Linked DNA regions of Pseudosulfitobacter pseudonitzschiae. The protein of the gene in region 2 binds, or shares a complex with, the protein of the main gene of each other region. Links are inferred from orthologs where the notes say so. Each region holds a gene or a part of one and is shown on either strand. Other genes may lie near its edges. The genes, in order: dnaN and SULPSESMR1_RS14105.

The links.
Region 1: the proteins of SULPSESMR1_RS14105 (region 2) and dnaN are in contact, whole or in part, in a solved structure (PDB 1OK7), measured with the Escherichia coli proteins. The link is inferred for Pseudosulfitobacter pseudonitzschiae from one-to-one orthologs.

Annotation. Positions count from the first base shown.
Region 1 is NZ_CP022415.1:3,238,522-3,245,395, reverse strand. What follows is about bases 2,751-5,534. They hold dnaN (DNA polymerase III subunit beta), read left to right. Parts: upstream 2,751-3,475; coding sequence 3,476-4,594; downstream 4,595-5,534. Other genes in these bases: recF (DNA replication/repair protein RecF), read left to right, coding at 4,698-5,534; dnaA (chromosomal replication initiator protein DnaA), read left to right, coding at 2,751-3,296. Also shown: mutM (bifunctional DNA-formamidopyrimidine glycosylase/DNA-(apurinic or apyrimidinic site) lyase), read left to right, coding at 1-206; SULPSESMR1_RS15975 (enoyl-CoA hydratase), read left to right, coding at 270-1,046; rpsT (30S ribosomal protein S20), read left to right, coding at 1,171-1,434; more of dnaA, read left to right, coding at 1,941-2,750; more of recF, read left to right, coding at 5,535-5,750; SULPSESMR1_RS15950 (LysE family translocator), read left to right, coding at 5,747-6,367; gyrB (DNA topoisomerase (ATP-hydrolyzing) subunit B), read left to right, coding at 6,446-6,874. UniProt on the Escherichia coli protein: Confers DNA tethering and processivity to DNA polymerases and other proteins. Acts as a clamp, forming a ring around DNA (a reaction catalyzed by the clamp-loading complex) which diffuses in an ATP-independent manner freely and bidirectionally along dsDNA.
Region 2 is NZ_CP022415.1:2,856,857-2,863,840, reverse strand. The notes cover bases 2,346-5,239. They hold SULPSESMR1_RS14105 (DNA polymerase IV), read right to left. Parts: upstream 4,473-5,239; coding sequence 3,219-4,472; downstream 2,346-3,218. Other genes in these bases: pyrF (orotidine-5'-phosphate decarboxylase), read right to left, coding at 5,146-5,239; SULPSESMR1_RS14100 (NUDIX hydrolase), read left to right, coding at 4,524-4,952; SULPSESMR1_RS14110 (nitroreductase), read left to right, coding at 2,532-3,218; SULPSESMR1_RS14115 (N-formylglutamate amidohydrolase), read left to right, coding at 2,346-2,456. Also shown: SULPSESMR1_RS14135 (ABC transporter permease), read left to right, coding at 1-88; yghU (glutathione-dependent disulfide-bond oxidoreductase), read right to left, coding at 128-1,003; ykgO (type B 50S ribosomal protein L36), read right to left, coding at 1,163-1,288; more of SULPSESMR1_RS14115, read left to right, coding at 1,596-2,345; more of pyrF, read right to left, coding at 5,240-5,844; SULPSESMR1_RS14090 (orotidine 5-phosphate decarboxylase), read right to left, coding at 6,051-6,425; ATP-dependent chaperone ClpB, read left to right, coding at 6,717-6,984. UniProt on the Escherichia coli protein: Poorly processive, error-prone DNA polymerase involved in translesion repair and untargeted mutagenesis. Copies undamaged DNA at stalled replication forks, which arise in vivo from mismatched or misaligned primer ends.

The DNA.
Region 1 (6,874 bases), 380 kb from region 2 along the record:
ACGTGCTGGCCGACGCCATCGCCGCGGGGGGATCATCGTTGCGTGATTTCCGCCAAGCCGATGGAGAACTTGGGTATTTCCAACACAGCTTTGATGTCTATGGCCGCGAAGGCCGGCCCTGTCGCACCCCCGGCTGTGGCGGGACTGTGAAAAGAATTGTGCAATCGGGGCGGTCTTCTTTCTATTGTGCGCTATGTCAAACTTAGCTTGAAACATGCACTACCCATGTTAAGGAACGCCCTCAGACGGCAACAAATGGAAGCATTCATATGGCCTATGAGACGATCATCGTTGACGTAGATGACCACATCGCCCGCATCACGCTGAACCGCCCCGACGCTTTGAATGCGTTGAGCGAAGAGTTGTTGGGTGAATTGGCAGATGCCGTCACCGACGCGCAAAAGGATGACAAGGTGCGCTGCATCGTCATCACCGGATCGGAAAAAGCATTCGCCGCAGGCGCCGACATCGCAATGATGAGCGAGATGAGCTTTGTCGACAGCTTTATGGGTAACCTGTTCACCGATTCCACCGAAGCGATCACCCGCGTGCGCAAGCCGATCATCGCCGCTGTGTCCGGTTATGCGCTGGGCGGTGGCTGTGAACTGGCGATGATGTGCGATTTCATCATCGCATCGGAAAGCGCCAAGTTCGGCCAGCCCGAAGTGAACCTCGGCGTAATGGCCGGCATCGGTGGCACCCAGCGTCTGGCGCGGTTCGTAGGCAAGTCCAAGGCGATGGATATGAACCTGACGGGCCGCTTCATGAACGCCGAAGAGGCCGAACGTTGCGGATTGGTCAGCCGCGTGGTGCCGAACAAAAAGCTGATGGAAGAAACGATGGCCGCCGCCAACAAGATCGCGTCGAAGTCGATGATTTCGGTTATGGCAATCAAGGAATCGGTCAATCAGGCGTTCGAAGTGCCCCTGCGCGACGGATTGCTGTTTGAACGTCGGCTGTTTCATTCAATGTTCGCCACCGACGACCAGTCTGAAGGTATGGCTGCCTTTCTGGAAAAACGTGAACCGCAGTTCCGCGACAAATAGTACCTGCGTCTGACGTTCACACGTCAGACGTTGACTCGGGCGGGCCGCGCGCCTAAAGACGCGGCTTCACCGCAGCTTTTGGCTGTTCTTAAACTACCGCACCAATCATTGGGACGAGATAAACATGGCAAATACGCCTCAGGCCAAGAAACGGGCCCGTCAAAACGAAAAACGTTTCGCAATCAACAAAGCACGCCGCTCGCGGATTCGTACATATCTGCGCAAAGTCGAGGAAGCGATTGCTTCCGGTGACAAGGCCGCAGCCGAATCTGCACTGCGCGTTGCACAGCCCGAACTGATGCGTGGCGTCACCAAGGGTGTCTATCACAAAAACACCGCTTCGCGGAAAATGTCACGGTTGTCGTCGCGCGTTAAATCGCTGGCGTAAGCCAAGACACAAAATTATGACGGTTTTGCAACGGCATCGCTCAGGCGGTGCCGTTTGTTTTTTGAGCCTTCAAAATAAGGCCCGTAGATTCTTTTTCACAAAAGCCCGAGTCAACATTTAAGTTCTGTTGCCGCGTCGCTGACGAAGTTGCTACCAAGGTTCCAGCGATTCACTTCGCCTGGGGGGACAGGACACTCAGACCCGCGTGCTGCCGCACTATAAAGGGTTTGTTTGCCGGCCGGACAGTTGGACAAAGACTGAATGGTGTCTGTGGAATGCCGATTTTTTGGCGCCACCTGTCGCATCAATATTTGGAATGACGCACGTCGTTCTGGGGGTCCTACGTGGCACCCACGGACGTAGTCTGTTTTCTGATCGAAGACGACGCAAGTCGCATCTGTTTCCGTCGGGACACGGAATGATGTGAGCGTGTCGTGGGAAGTATTAGGCGGCCGAGTGCATATTGCGCTTGGTGGGGACAGCGGAAAGGCTTGGGGAATAAAAGAATGACACAAGAAAAATGGGGACAGCTGAGACAACGGCTGCTCAAAACCGTGGGACAGAACAATTTCACAACTTGGATCGAGCCGCTGGAATTCCAGCAACTTGAAGATGGCATTGCCACATTCAACGTGCCGACCAACTTCATGGGCAATTATGTCAGCCAGAACTTTGCAGATCTGATTTTGCACGAACTGCGCCATGAGAATGCCAGCGTAAACCGGCTAAACTTTACCGTCGCTGCCAATATGTCCGAAAAACCACGTTCAACGCCTGCCAAGCCTGCCGCCGCCCCAGCCAAGGTCGCACCTTCCTCGGCGCTGAACACAGCACCACTGGACCGTCGTTTCACCTTTGACAGCTTTGTCGTGGGCAAGCCCAACGAACTGGCCCATGCCGCCGCCAAACGCGTGGCCGAAGGTGGCCCTGTTACGTTCAACCCGCTGTTTCTGTATGGCGGCGTGGGTCTGGGCAAAACACACCTGATGCACGCGATCGCATGGGAACTGCAACAAACACGCCCCGATCTGTCTGTGCTGTACTTGTCCGCCGAACAGTTCATGTACCGGTTTGTTCAGGCGCTGCGTGATCGCAAGATGATGGATTTCAAAGAAATCTTTCGCAATGTCGATGTGTTGATGGTGGATGATGTTCAATTCATCGCTGGCAAGGATTCGACGCAGGAAGAGTTTTTTCACACCTTTAATGCACTGGTAGACCAGAACCGCCAGATCATCATCTCGGCTGACCGCGCCCCCGGCGAAATCAAGGATCTTGAGGATCGCGTCAAATCGCGTCTGCAATGTGGTCTGGTCGTCGACCTGCACCCCACAGACTACGAACTGCGCTTGGGCATCCTGCAAAGCAAGGTCGAACAACAGGGCCGCAACTATCCCGGTCTGACCATAGCCCCCGGCGTGCTGGAATTTCTTGCCCACCGCATTTCGACCAATGTGCGTGTTCTCGAGGGTGCGCTGACCCGTCTGTTCGCCTTTGCCTCGCTTGTGGGCCGCGAAATCGACATGGATCTGACCCAAGACTGTCTGGCCGACGTGCTGCGCGCGTCCGAGCGCAAGATCACCATCGAAGAAATCCAGCGCCGTGTTTCCGAACACTACAACATCCGTCTGTCGGATATGATCGGCCCCAAACGTCTGCGCAGCTATGCGCGGCCGCGTCAGGTGGCCATGTATCTGTCCAAACATATGACCAGCCGGTCATTGCCCGAGATTGGCCGCCGGTTCGGGGGTCGCGACCACACCACCGTCATGCACGGCGTGCGCCGTATCGAAGAGCTGAAAGTGCAGGACGGGCAAATCGCTGAAGATCTTGAACTGCTGCGCCGCGCGCTCGAAGCGTAAACCTGCGTCACCTGTACAACACGGCACCCTTTTCGGGTGCCGTTTGTGTTTGGAACGGATGCAATCCACCTGCCACGCTTGACCCTTCCTGCAATCCAGCCGACAACAAACAAAAAGCTTGAGAATGTGCCGGTATAGGGTAGTTTGCCCGTCCCGGTGGTCCGATTGGAGAGGGACAGATGAAAATCAGTATTGAACGGGCCGCGTTGCTCAAAGCCGTGAGCCAGGCCCAGTCTGTGGTCGAACGCCGCAACACGATCCCGATCCTCGCCAACGTGTTGATCGAGGCCGAAGGATCTGACGTGATGTTCCGCGCCACCGATCTGGATATCGAAGTGGTGGACAAGGCCCCAGCACAGGTCGAACGCGCGGGTGCCACCACCGTGTCCGCCACCACGCTGCATGAAATCGTGCGCAAACTGCCCGATGGTGCGTTGGTCACCCTGACCGCCGACGCCGCCGCCGGTCGTCTGACAGTGGAAGCGGGCCGGTCGAACTTTTCGCTGGCGACGCTGCCCAAGGAAGACTTTCCAGTCATGGCCTCGTCGGAATATGCGTCGAACTTCTCGATCGAGGCGGCCAAGCTGCGCCGCCTTTTCGACAAATCCAAATTCGCCATTTCGACTGAAGAAACCCGGTACTATCTGAACGGTGTCTACATGCACGTGTCCACCGGCGAAGACGGCAAGGTGCTGCGCTGTGTCGCGACAGATGGCCACCGTCTGGCGCGGATCGACACCGATCTGCCCGCAGGGGCCGAAGATATGCCCGGCGTCATTGTTCCACGTAAAACCGTAGGCGAGTTGCGCAAGCTTCTGGATGATGACGAGATGAAGATTGCCGTGTCGGTGTCAGAAACCAAAGTGCGCTTTGCCACGCCGGAAATCACGCTGACGTCGAAGGTGATCGACGGCACATTCCCTGATTACACCCGCGTTATTCCGCAGGGCAACACCCGCAAGCTGGAAGTAGACGCCAGCGACTTTGCCCGCGCTGTAGACCGCGTTGCGACCGTGTCATCAGAACGCTCGCGCGCGGTAAAACTGCAACTGGACGAAGATCGTTTGATCCTGTCGGTGAACGCCCCCGACAGCGGTGCCGCCGAAGAGGAATTGGCGGTGTCGTACAATGACGAGCGGCTGGAAATCGGCTTTAACGCCAAATACCTGCTGGAGATCGCCAGCCAGGTGGACCGCGAAAACGCTGTGTTCATGTTCAACTCGTCAGGCGACCCGACGTTGATGCGTGAAGGCAATGACATGTCGGCTGTCTATGTCGTCATGCCGATGCGCGTTTAAGAGTTTTCTTGCCTCCGGCGGGGATATTTCAGGCCAAAAGAAAGGGACAGTTGTGACGCTGTCCCTTTCTGCATTGACCGTTTCCCATTTCAGGTCGCACCGCATGGCGCGAATTTCGGTGGACCCGCGCCCGGTTGCGATCTTTGGACCCAATGGTGCAGGCAAGACCAACATTCTGGAAGCGGTGTCATTGTTTTCGCCCGGTCGCGGTTTGCGCAGGTCAAGCGCCGAGGATATGACGCGACGGCCGGAGGCGCTGGGTTGGAAGATCTCTGGCGTACTGACATCGCTGCGGCAGGTTCACGAGATTGACATCACATCAGAGGCAGGCGCCGCGCGGCAGGTGCGGATTGACGGCAAGGCGGCAGCTCAGGTGGCGCTGGGGCGGGTAGCACGGGTGCTGTGGCTGATCCCAGCGATGGACCGGCTGTGGATCGAAGGTGCGGAAGGGCGGCGGCGGTTTCTGGACCGGATGACGCTGAGTTTTGAGCCCGGTCATGCGGAGCTGTCGCTGTCCTATGAAAAGGCGATGCGGGAACGCAACCGGCTGCTGAAAGACATGGTGCGCGATCCTGCGTGGTACGGCGCACTTGAGGCACAGATGGCGCAGGCCGGTGCGGCGATCCACGCCAACCGGTTGACGACCTTGTCCGAGCTGCACAGCGCCCAGCAGGACGCGCAGACGGCCTTTCCCACGGCAGATCTGGAGTTGACCCACGCCGATGTCCCCCTGCCCACGACCCAGGCCGATTTGCGCACAGCATTGGCCGAGGGTCGCAAACGCGATCTGGCGGCAGGGCGCACGCTGATCGGGCCGCACCGTGCCGATCTGATCGGTACCTATGCCGCCAAGGACGTGCCTGCCCGAGATTGCTCCACCGGCGAGCAAAAGGCGCTGCTGGTGTCACTGATCCTTGCGAATGCGCGGGCATTGGCACAAAGCTTTGGCGCACCACCGCTGTTGCTGCTGGACGAGGTTGCAGCCCATCTGGACGCGGACCGGCGCGCGGCGCTGTATGACGAAATCGTGGCGCTGGGTGCGCAGGCTTGGATGACAGGCACAGACCGCAATCTGTTTGATGCGCTGGGCGCGCGGGCGCAGTATTTGAATGTGACCGAAGCGGATGGCGCTTCGCATGTAGAGGCAGTGACATGACGCTTCAGTGGTCCGACCTGTTGCTGTATTGCAGCGCGCTGTTGATCCTGTTCCTGACGCCGGGTCCGGTGTGGCTGGCGTTAATGGCACGCGGCCTGTCAGGCGGGTTTAGCGCTGCTTGGCCGCTAGCGCTTGGCGTAGCGATTGGCGATATCGTCTGGCCGTTGGTCGCGATTCTGGGCATCTCTTGGATATTGTCGGTGTTCGACACTTTTATGCTGGTGCTGCGGTGGATTGCCTGCGGCGTGTTCGTCGTCATGGGGGCCATGCTGATCCGCCATGCCGATGCTGCCATCAGCGCTGACAGCCGCCTGACCCGCCCCGGCATGATGGCCGGATTTCTGGCCGGTATCCTTGCGATTCTGGGCAACCCAAAGGCGGTGTTGTTCTACATGGGCGTCTTGCCCGGCTTTTTCGATCTGCGCGCGGTGACGTGGGTCGACGTGCTTTTGATCGTCGGTGCATCGGTTCTGATCCCGCTTGTCGGCAATCTGACGATGGCTGCTTTTGTCGGGCGTGTGCGGACGTTTATCACCACCTCGGGCGCCCTGCGGCGAATCAATATCGGGGCCGGTGCGCTGCTGATTCTGGTGGGGTTGGCCCTGCCCTTTGTCTAGGTCAGAAACTTGTCTCGATTGCGTGACATCCCCCTGCAAAAACAGTATAAAATAACAAAAAATATAGGGTGAAACGGCATGTCCGAAAACGAGCAGGCGCCACAAGAGTATGGCGCGGATTCCATCAAAGTTCTCAAGGGCTTGGATGCTGTCCGCAAACGGCCTGGCATGTATATCGGTGACACTGACGACGGGTCGGGTTTGCACCACATGGTCTACGAGGTCGTGGACAACGGCATTGACGAGGCGCTGGCCGGTCATGCCGACGCAGTGACTGTCACAATCCACGAAGATTCCTCGGTTTCGGTCAGCGACAACGGGCGCGGGATTCCTGTAGGTATTCACGAGGAAGAAGGCGTTTCAGCTGCCGAGGTCATCATGACCCAGCTGCATGCGGGCGGCAAATTCGACAGCAACAGCTACAAGGTATCGGGCGGTTTGCACGGCGTTGGCGTCTCGGTTGTGAACGCGCTCAGCGACTGGCTGGAATTGCGCATCTGGCGCGAG
Region 2 (6,984 bases):
CGGGGCTGCGGTGCCATCGCTGGTGATTGTTGCGGTCGGGGTGCTGCCGGTGATTCTGATCTGTCGTCAGGTCGGGCGCAGCCGGTAATCGCGGGCAGCCCCAGAGGGCCGCCCGCATAGGTCTGCTTCAGCTTTCGCTGTCGTCACCGATTTTGTCCCATGTTCTGGTTTCGAAATCCGATGCGTCGTGGCGTTCGCGCAGTTGGAATTCGGGTGCACCAAAGGTGCGGTTGACCATGCGGCCCCGTTTTACGGCGGGGCGTTCGTCGATCTTTTTCGCCCAAGCCAGCACGTTGGTATAGCTTTCCGCGTCAAGGAAGGTCGCGGCGTCGTAGAGGCGGCCCAGAACCAACTGGCCGTACCACGGCCAGATCGCGATATCTGCGATCGTATAGTCATCACCGGCGATATAGGGATGGTCGGCTAGTTGCCGTTCCAGTACGTCAAGCTGGCGCTTTGCTTCCATGGTGAAACGGTTGATCGGGTATTCCCACTTTTCCGGTGCATAAGCGTAGAAATGGCCAAAGCCGCCACCCAGATAGGGCGCGCTGCCCATCTGCCACATCACCCAGTTCATTACTTCGGTGCGGGCAGGGCCGGAGGCGGGCAGGAATTCGCCAAATTTTTCGGCCAGATGAAACAGGATCGATGCGCTTTCAAAGACGCGCACGGGCGTGTCGCCTGAACGGTCCATCAACGCGGGAATTTTCGAGTTCGGATTGATTTCGACGAAACCCGAGGAAAATTGGTCGCCTTCGCCAATGTTGATCAGATAGGCGTCGTACTCCGCGCCTGCGTGACCTTTTTCCAGCAGCTCTTCCAGCATAACGGTCGCTTTGACACCATTCGGCGTGGCCAACGAATGCAGTTGCATGGGGTGTTTGCCGACTTCCAGTTCTTTGTCGTGGGTCGGGCCCGCGATGGGACGGTTGATATTGGCGAATCGGCCGCCGCTTTCTGTGTCCCATGTCCAGACCTCTGGGGGCGTGTACGTGTCGGTCATTATAATTGCCTTTCGGTGAGTGGTTTGGTGACAACTTATGGTCTTGTGCGGAAGGCGCAAGACCATGCGGGTGCATCATCAGCAGGTGCCTCCCCCCGGTGCAGGCAATAAAAAAGCCGCCCCAAGGGACGGCTTTCTCAAAATTGATCTGGCGTAAGCTCAGCCTTGGCGGGCTTTGAACCGGCGCTGCGTCTTGTTGATGACGTACACACGGCCTTTGCGACGCACAACGCGGCAGTCACGGTGCCGGTTTTTGAGCGAGCGGAGCGAGTTGCGAACCTTCATGGCGCTTCTTCCTCATGTTTCATGGCGCGAAGCAGCGCCGGGGTTGCGGGTGTCCGGGCGGGGTGCCCGAACTGTGAATAGAATGGTGGGCGATACAAGGATCGAACTTGTGACCCCTTCGATGTCAACGAAGTGCTCTACCGCTGAGCTAATCGCCCACTCTGGCCTTCGCAAAACTTTGCCCCAAACGAAATTGGGGCGCGAGATTTCGCGCCGGTAGGGGGGCGTATAAAAGGAGTCGGAAGCGGGATCAAGGGCTTTTGATACGCGTATTTCATGCGCTATGCTAATAACATGAGGAGACGCCATGCCCAAGCTTGCCTACGAAGTGTTGCACCCGGACGCGAACACGTCCTGTGTTGTATTTGCGTCGCCTCATTCCGGGCGGGATTATCCTTGGCGATTCTTGCGGACGACAGTTCTGAACGAGCATCAGGTGCGGTCGTCCGAAGATGCCTTTGTCGATATGCTGTTTGATTGCGCACCCCGTTTTGGCGCGTGCTTTCTTAAAGCAGGCGCGCCGCGTGCTTTTGTCGATTTGAATCGCGCGGCGGACGAACTGGACCCTGCGCTAATCGAAGGTGTACGCCAGAAGGGGCACAATCCGCGAGTCGCATCGGGGTTGGGGGTGGTGCCGCGTGTCGTGGCGAACGGGCGGGCGATCTATCGTGGAAAGCTGTCCATTGAGGAAGCGGAACGGCGCATCGAAATGTATTGGCGACCCTATCACGGGATGCTGCAACACCTGCTGGATGACGCACATAGGCGGCACGGGCAGGCGGTGTTGATTGACTGTCATTCCATGCCACATGAGGCGATGGACAGTGTGGTGCGTGGCGGAATGAAACGCCCCGACGTTGTGTTGGGCGATCGTTTTGGCGCTGCTGCTGCGGGCGAGGTGGTGGACCAGATCGAGGCGGCTTTTGTCGCCGCAGGATTCGTCGTGACCCGCAATGCGCCTTTTGCCGGAGCCTATATTACGCAAGCCTACGGGCGTCCAACGCGCGGGCAACATGCGGTGCAGGTCGAAATCGACCGCAGTTTGTACATGAATGAGGCGCTGGTGCGACCCAACGGTAGCTTTGACGAGGTGCGGGCGCGTCTGGCGGCGGTAGTGGGCGAGATTGCGCAGATCGGTCAGGGGCGGATGCCGCTGGCTGCCGAATGATCTGACGCCTCGTTACACTGGCTCTTGCGGTATTTGCAGGTAGCGTTGCACTGACTTTTCAGGGGAGAGACAGTGATGAATCTGGATCAGGCAATTTCGGAACGGCGCAGCATCAGAGGATTCAAGCCCGATCCGGTGCCCCGCGAACTGCTGGAAGAGATTATCGCGCTGGCCAACCGTGCGCCGTCGTCAATGAACACCCAGCCTTGGCATTTTCATGTTCTGACCGGTGCGCCACTAGAGGCAGTACGCACAGGCAATTCCGAGCGGATGCTTTCAGGCGTGCCGCCGCAGCGTGAAATCTCAAGTCACGGAGCCTATCAGGGGGTGCATCGCGACCGGCAGGTCGAGATCGCAATTCAGTTGTTCGAGGCGATGGGTATCGAGCGCGATAACAAGGAGAAGCGACAGGATTGGGTGATGCGTGGCTTTCGCCAGTTTGATGCGCCGGTGTCGGTTGTCGTGACCTTCGACAAGGGGCTGGAGGACGACACGATTGCACATTTTGATCTGGGCGCTGTGACCTATGGTCTGGTTCTGGCCGCGTGGAGCCGTGGTTTAGGAGCTGTGATCAACGGTCAGGGGATCATGCAGTCGCCTGTGGTGCGTGAAAATGCCGGCATTCCGGATGATCAGGTGATTCTGACCTGTGTGGCACTGGGGTGGCCGGATGAAGGATTTTCGGCCAACTCGGTCGTGTCACGGCGGCGGAATGTGGGTGAAACCGCGCGGTTTGTAGGGTTCGACCAAGATTGTCCGTGATCAGCGTAGCGCGCGGCCTTTAACGATTGCATCAGGGCCAAAGCGGCTACGAATCTGGTCCGTGGCGCGTTCAGCCTGACTGCGCTTGGCTTTGTCGGGGTCCAGCAGGTCGCCTTCGGTGTCGGCCCGGTCTGCGTTTACAAGATCCGAGATGCCGCAGCCCAGCAAACGGTAGGGGCCTTCGTTGCCGACCTGCTCGAACAGGGCGCGGGCGGTGCGATAGATGGTATCGGCCATTTGCGTCGGGCTGTGCAAGGACAGGCGCCGCGTCAGCGTGGTGTGGTTCGCACGTTTGAGTTTCAGGGTGACGACGCGGCCCGCCAGATCTTTGGCTTTGGCGCGATCTGCCACCTTTTCAGCCATGCGCCACAAATGGCCGTCAAGAATGTCGGGATCGGCGGTGTCGTCGTTGAAGGTGGTTTCGTTTGAAATTGATTTCATCGGCTCGTGGGCTGTCACCCGCCGCGCGTCGATGCCGCGTGCCAGGTGCCACAGCCGATCGCCCATCGCGCCGAAACGGGCGAGCAGATCCTGCTGGTCCCAGCGTTTGAGGTCTGCAAAACTGCGTATCCCTGCCTTGTCCAGAGACGCTTGTGCCGCGTGGCCAACACCCCAGATCAGGCGCACTGGCTTATCATGCAGAAAGCTTTCTGTTTCGGCCTTGCCGATTACCGAAAACCCGTGCGGTTTGTCCAGGTCAGAGGCGATTTTGGCCAGAAATTTGTTGTGCGACAGGCCGATTGAACCAGTCAGGCCCAATTCGGTGCGCATTCGCTGGATCAGCCGTGCCAGCATGACTGCGGGCGGTGCGCCGTGCAGGCGTTGCGTGCCACCAAGGTCCATGAACGCTTCGTCCAGTGAAAGGGGCTGGATGGCGGGGGTCAGGTCCTCCATCATCGCGCGAATGGCACGGGACGCTTCGACGTAGGCGGCCATGCGCGGTTTGACGATGATCGCATCGGGGCACAGCTTGAGCGCCTGAAACATCGGCATAGCCGAGCGCACACCGCGAATGCGTGCGACATAGCAAGCGGTGGAGACGACACCGCGCCTGCCGCCGCCGATAATCACCGGCTTGCCCTCAAGGTCGGGATTGTCGCGCTTTTCGACCGAGGCATAGAAGGCGTCGCAATCCATGTGGGCAATACACAGACTGTCGAGTTCGGGGTGTGCGACGACACGCGGACTGGCGCAGGCCGGGCAGCGGCGTGCGGTGTCGAATTGGTGCAGGCAGTCTCGGCAAAGGGCAGGCATGGCATTGCATCTGTGCTAGAGTGGGGGCCAGTTTAGCGCGGGAATGCGGGAATGAACATGCTATTTGCAGGCGCCAAGCTGGCGCTTTTTATTGGTGCACGGCTGGCGGTGATCCGGCGCGACGATATTGCCGGCATTCCGTGGCCTGATTATCTGGACCTGCCCGGTGGCGGACGCGAGGGCGATGAAAGCCCGCTGGCCTGCGCGTTGCGCGAAACCAGCGAGGAACTGGGGCTGAATGTTCCGGCAGAAGCTGTGAGTTGGGGCAAGCGGTTTATCGAGGATGATGGCGACAAATGGTTCTTTGCAGGTCATCTGCCGCAAGAGGCAGGAGGGCGGATTGTTCTGGGGGACGAAGGCCAGAGCTGGCAGTTGATGGCGCCACAGATATTTATCGCCCATCCCAAAGCCGTGCCGCAGTTTCAGACGCGGTTGGCGCTGTTTCTGTCAGGTACTGCGGGAGATGCGTTTGAAGTGTGAGAAAGCTGATATTCAAAAGAAAGGCCCCCCGCAAAATGAGCGGGGGGAGGTGACGAACTTCAGGAAGAACCAGTTCGTCGGGGAGTATCACCTGTCATATTACATACCCAGTTTTCGCGTTTTGCGCGAGTAAGGAAATCCTGACCCGTCCTATATGCTGTGGCCTGTGCCAAATTTCCCACATTCTGTGCTGTCACGGCAGGCTGGCGAGGATGTCTTTTGCTGCTTGGGTGGGGTTGGCTGCGGCCCAAATGGGACGTCCGACAACGATGTGATCTGCCCCGTCGGTGATCGCCTGTGCCGGTGTCGCCACGCGTTTCTGATCACCCAAGTCGGCCCCCGCAGGACGCACGCCGGGTGTGACGATCAGGCGGTTCGCTGCTTCGGGCAAGGCGCGGATCATCGCAGCCTCTTGCGGCGAGGCGATGATACCGTCGGCCCCTGCTTCAAATGCGCGGCCTGCCCGTTCGACCACCAGATCGGCGGTGGTGCCGTCCTTGATCAGGCTGTCGTCCAGATCGGCGCGGTCCAGCGAGGTCAGGATAGTGACCGCGAGGATTTTCATGTCCGTCCCGGAAGCGCCCTCTTTGGCGGCGCGGACCACGTGCGGGTCGCCGTGCACGGTCAGGAAATCCAGTTCGAATTGCGCCAGTCCCCGCACCGCCGCCTCGACGGTGGCGCCGATGTCGAACAGTTTCATGTCAAGAAAGATGCGCTTGCCCTGTTCCTGCTTCAACTCGTTTGCCAGCCCCAGCCCGCCGCCTGTCAGCATTCCCAGTCCGATTTTATAAAACGTCACGGCGTCGCCAAGATCCTGCGCCAGTTTCAGTCCGGCGATGGCATTTGGAACATCAAGGGCGACGATCAGGCGGTCATTGGGCGATTGGGTCATGTGCGGGCTCCTTTGCGCTGTGAAGCGCTTAGCGCGAATGGGCTGCTTGCGGCAAGTCTGCGGGGCGGCGCATGTCGGCAAAAAAGCCCGGATGGCCAAAAGCGCATCCGGGCAGAGCATCAGAGACCTAGCAGGCAGGCACATGTCTCTGGAAGCGCGGCGTCAAATGTGCGGGGACAGATTACACATTCGACCAAGCCGCTATGCTATGCAGCGAGGCGACGCAGCATAGCAATGGGGTTCATTTTCACGTTCTGGCGCGTTTGGAACTTGCCCGCACGGGCTCGGTTCTGCGCGTCGGTCAAAGTAGAAGAAGACGACAGGCCGTGCGGTCCCGCATGACGCCGCAGCGCCTGCGTTGCGAGGCCCGAAGCCGCATTGGCGTATGTCATTGTGATCGGTGCATCGATGGCGCACGCATACTTGCGCGCACCTTGGGGCGCGTGGACTGTGACCAATGCTTCGAAACTTTGCGTCGTTGCATTGTAGATCACGCTGTTTAGCTCAACCGGATGTTGCATTCTGACACCTGTTTGTTGTCTTGTAGATAATAAACGTTTCATATGTAGTTTTTGTTTCATGAGTGAGTGGCTCTTTATAAGTCATTGACTTATAGTGATTATTATCGAAGCGATTGCTGTAGATTCCTTGTGGGATGGGCGGCTGCGTCTATTTCGGTGCTACACAGCGACGGGCGGGGATCAGGCATCCCTGTAAACCGACCTTGGCGCAAAACCGGCGATTTCTATCTAACGAAATCTTGAACGATGATCTCGGGGTGCCCAAATTGGGATCAAGGCCCTTCACCGTTGCGTGTGCTGCATAGTCAGGCACGCGGCATTATCGGGGCGCTTTTACAAAGGAGAATATCTATGGACTTGTCCAAGTTCACAGAGCGGTCGCGCGGTTTCGTGCAAGCAGCGCAGACGATCGCCACACGGGAAAGCCATCAGCGTCTGGCGCCCGAGCACATATTGAAAGCATTGATGGATGATGATCAGGGGTTGGCCAGCAATCTGATCGGACGGGCCGGTGGGAAGCCCGCCCGCGTGACCGAAGCGCTGACCTTGTCGTTGGACAAGATGCCCCGCGTCACCGGCGAAGCGGCGCAGGTCTATCTGGATAACAACACGGCCAAGG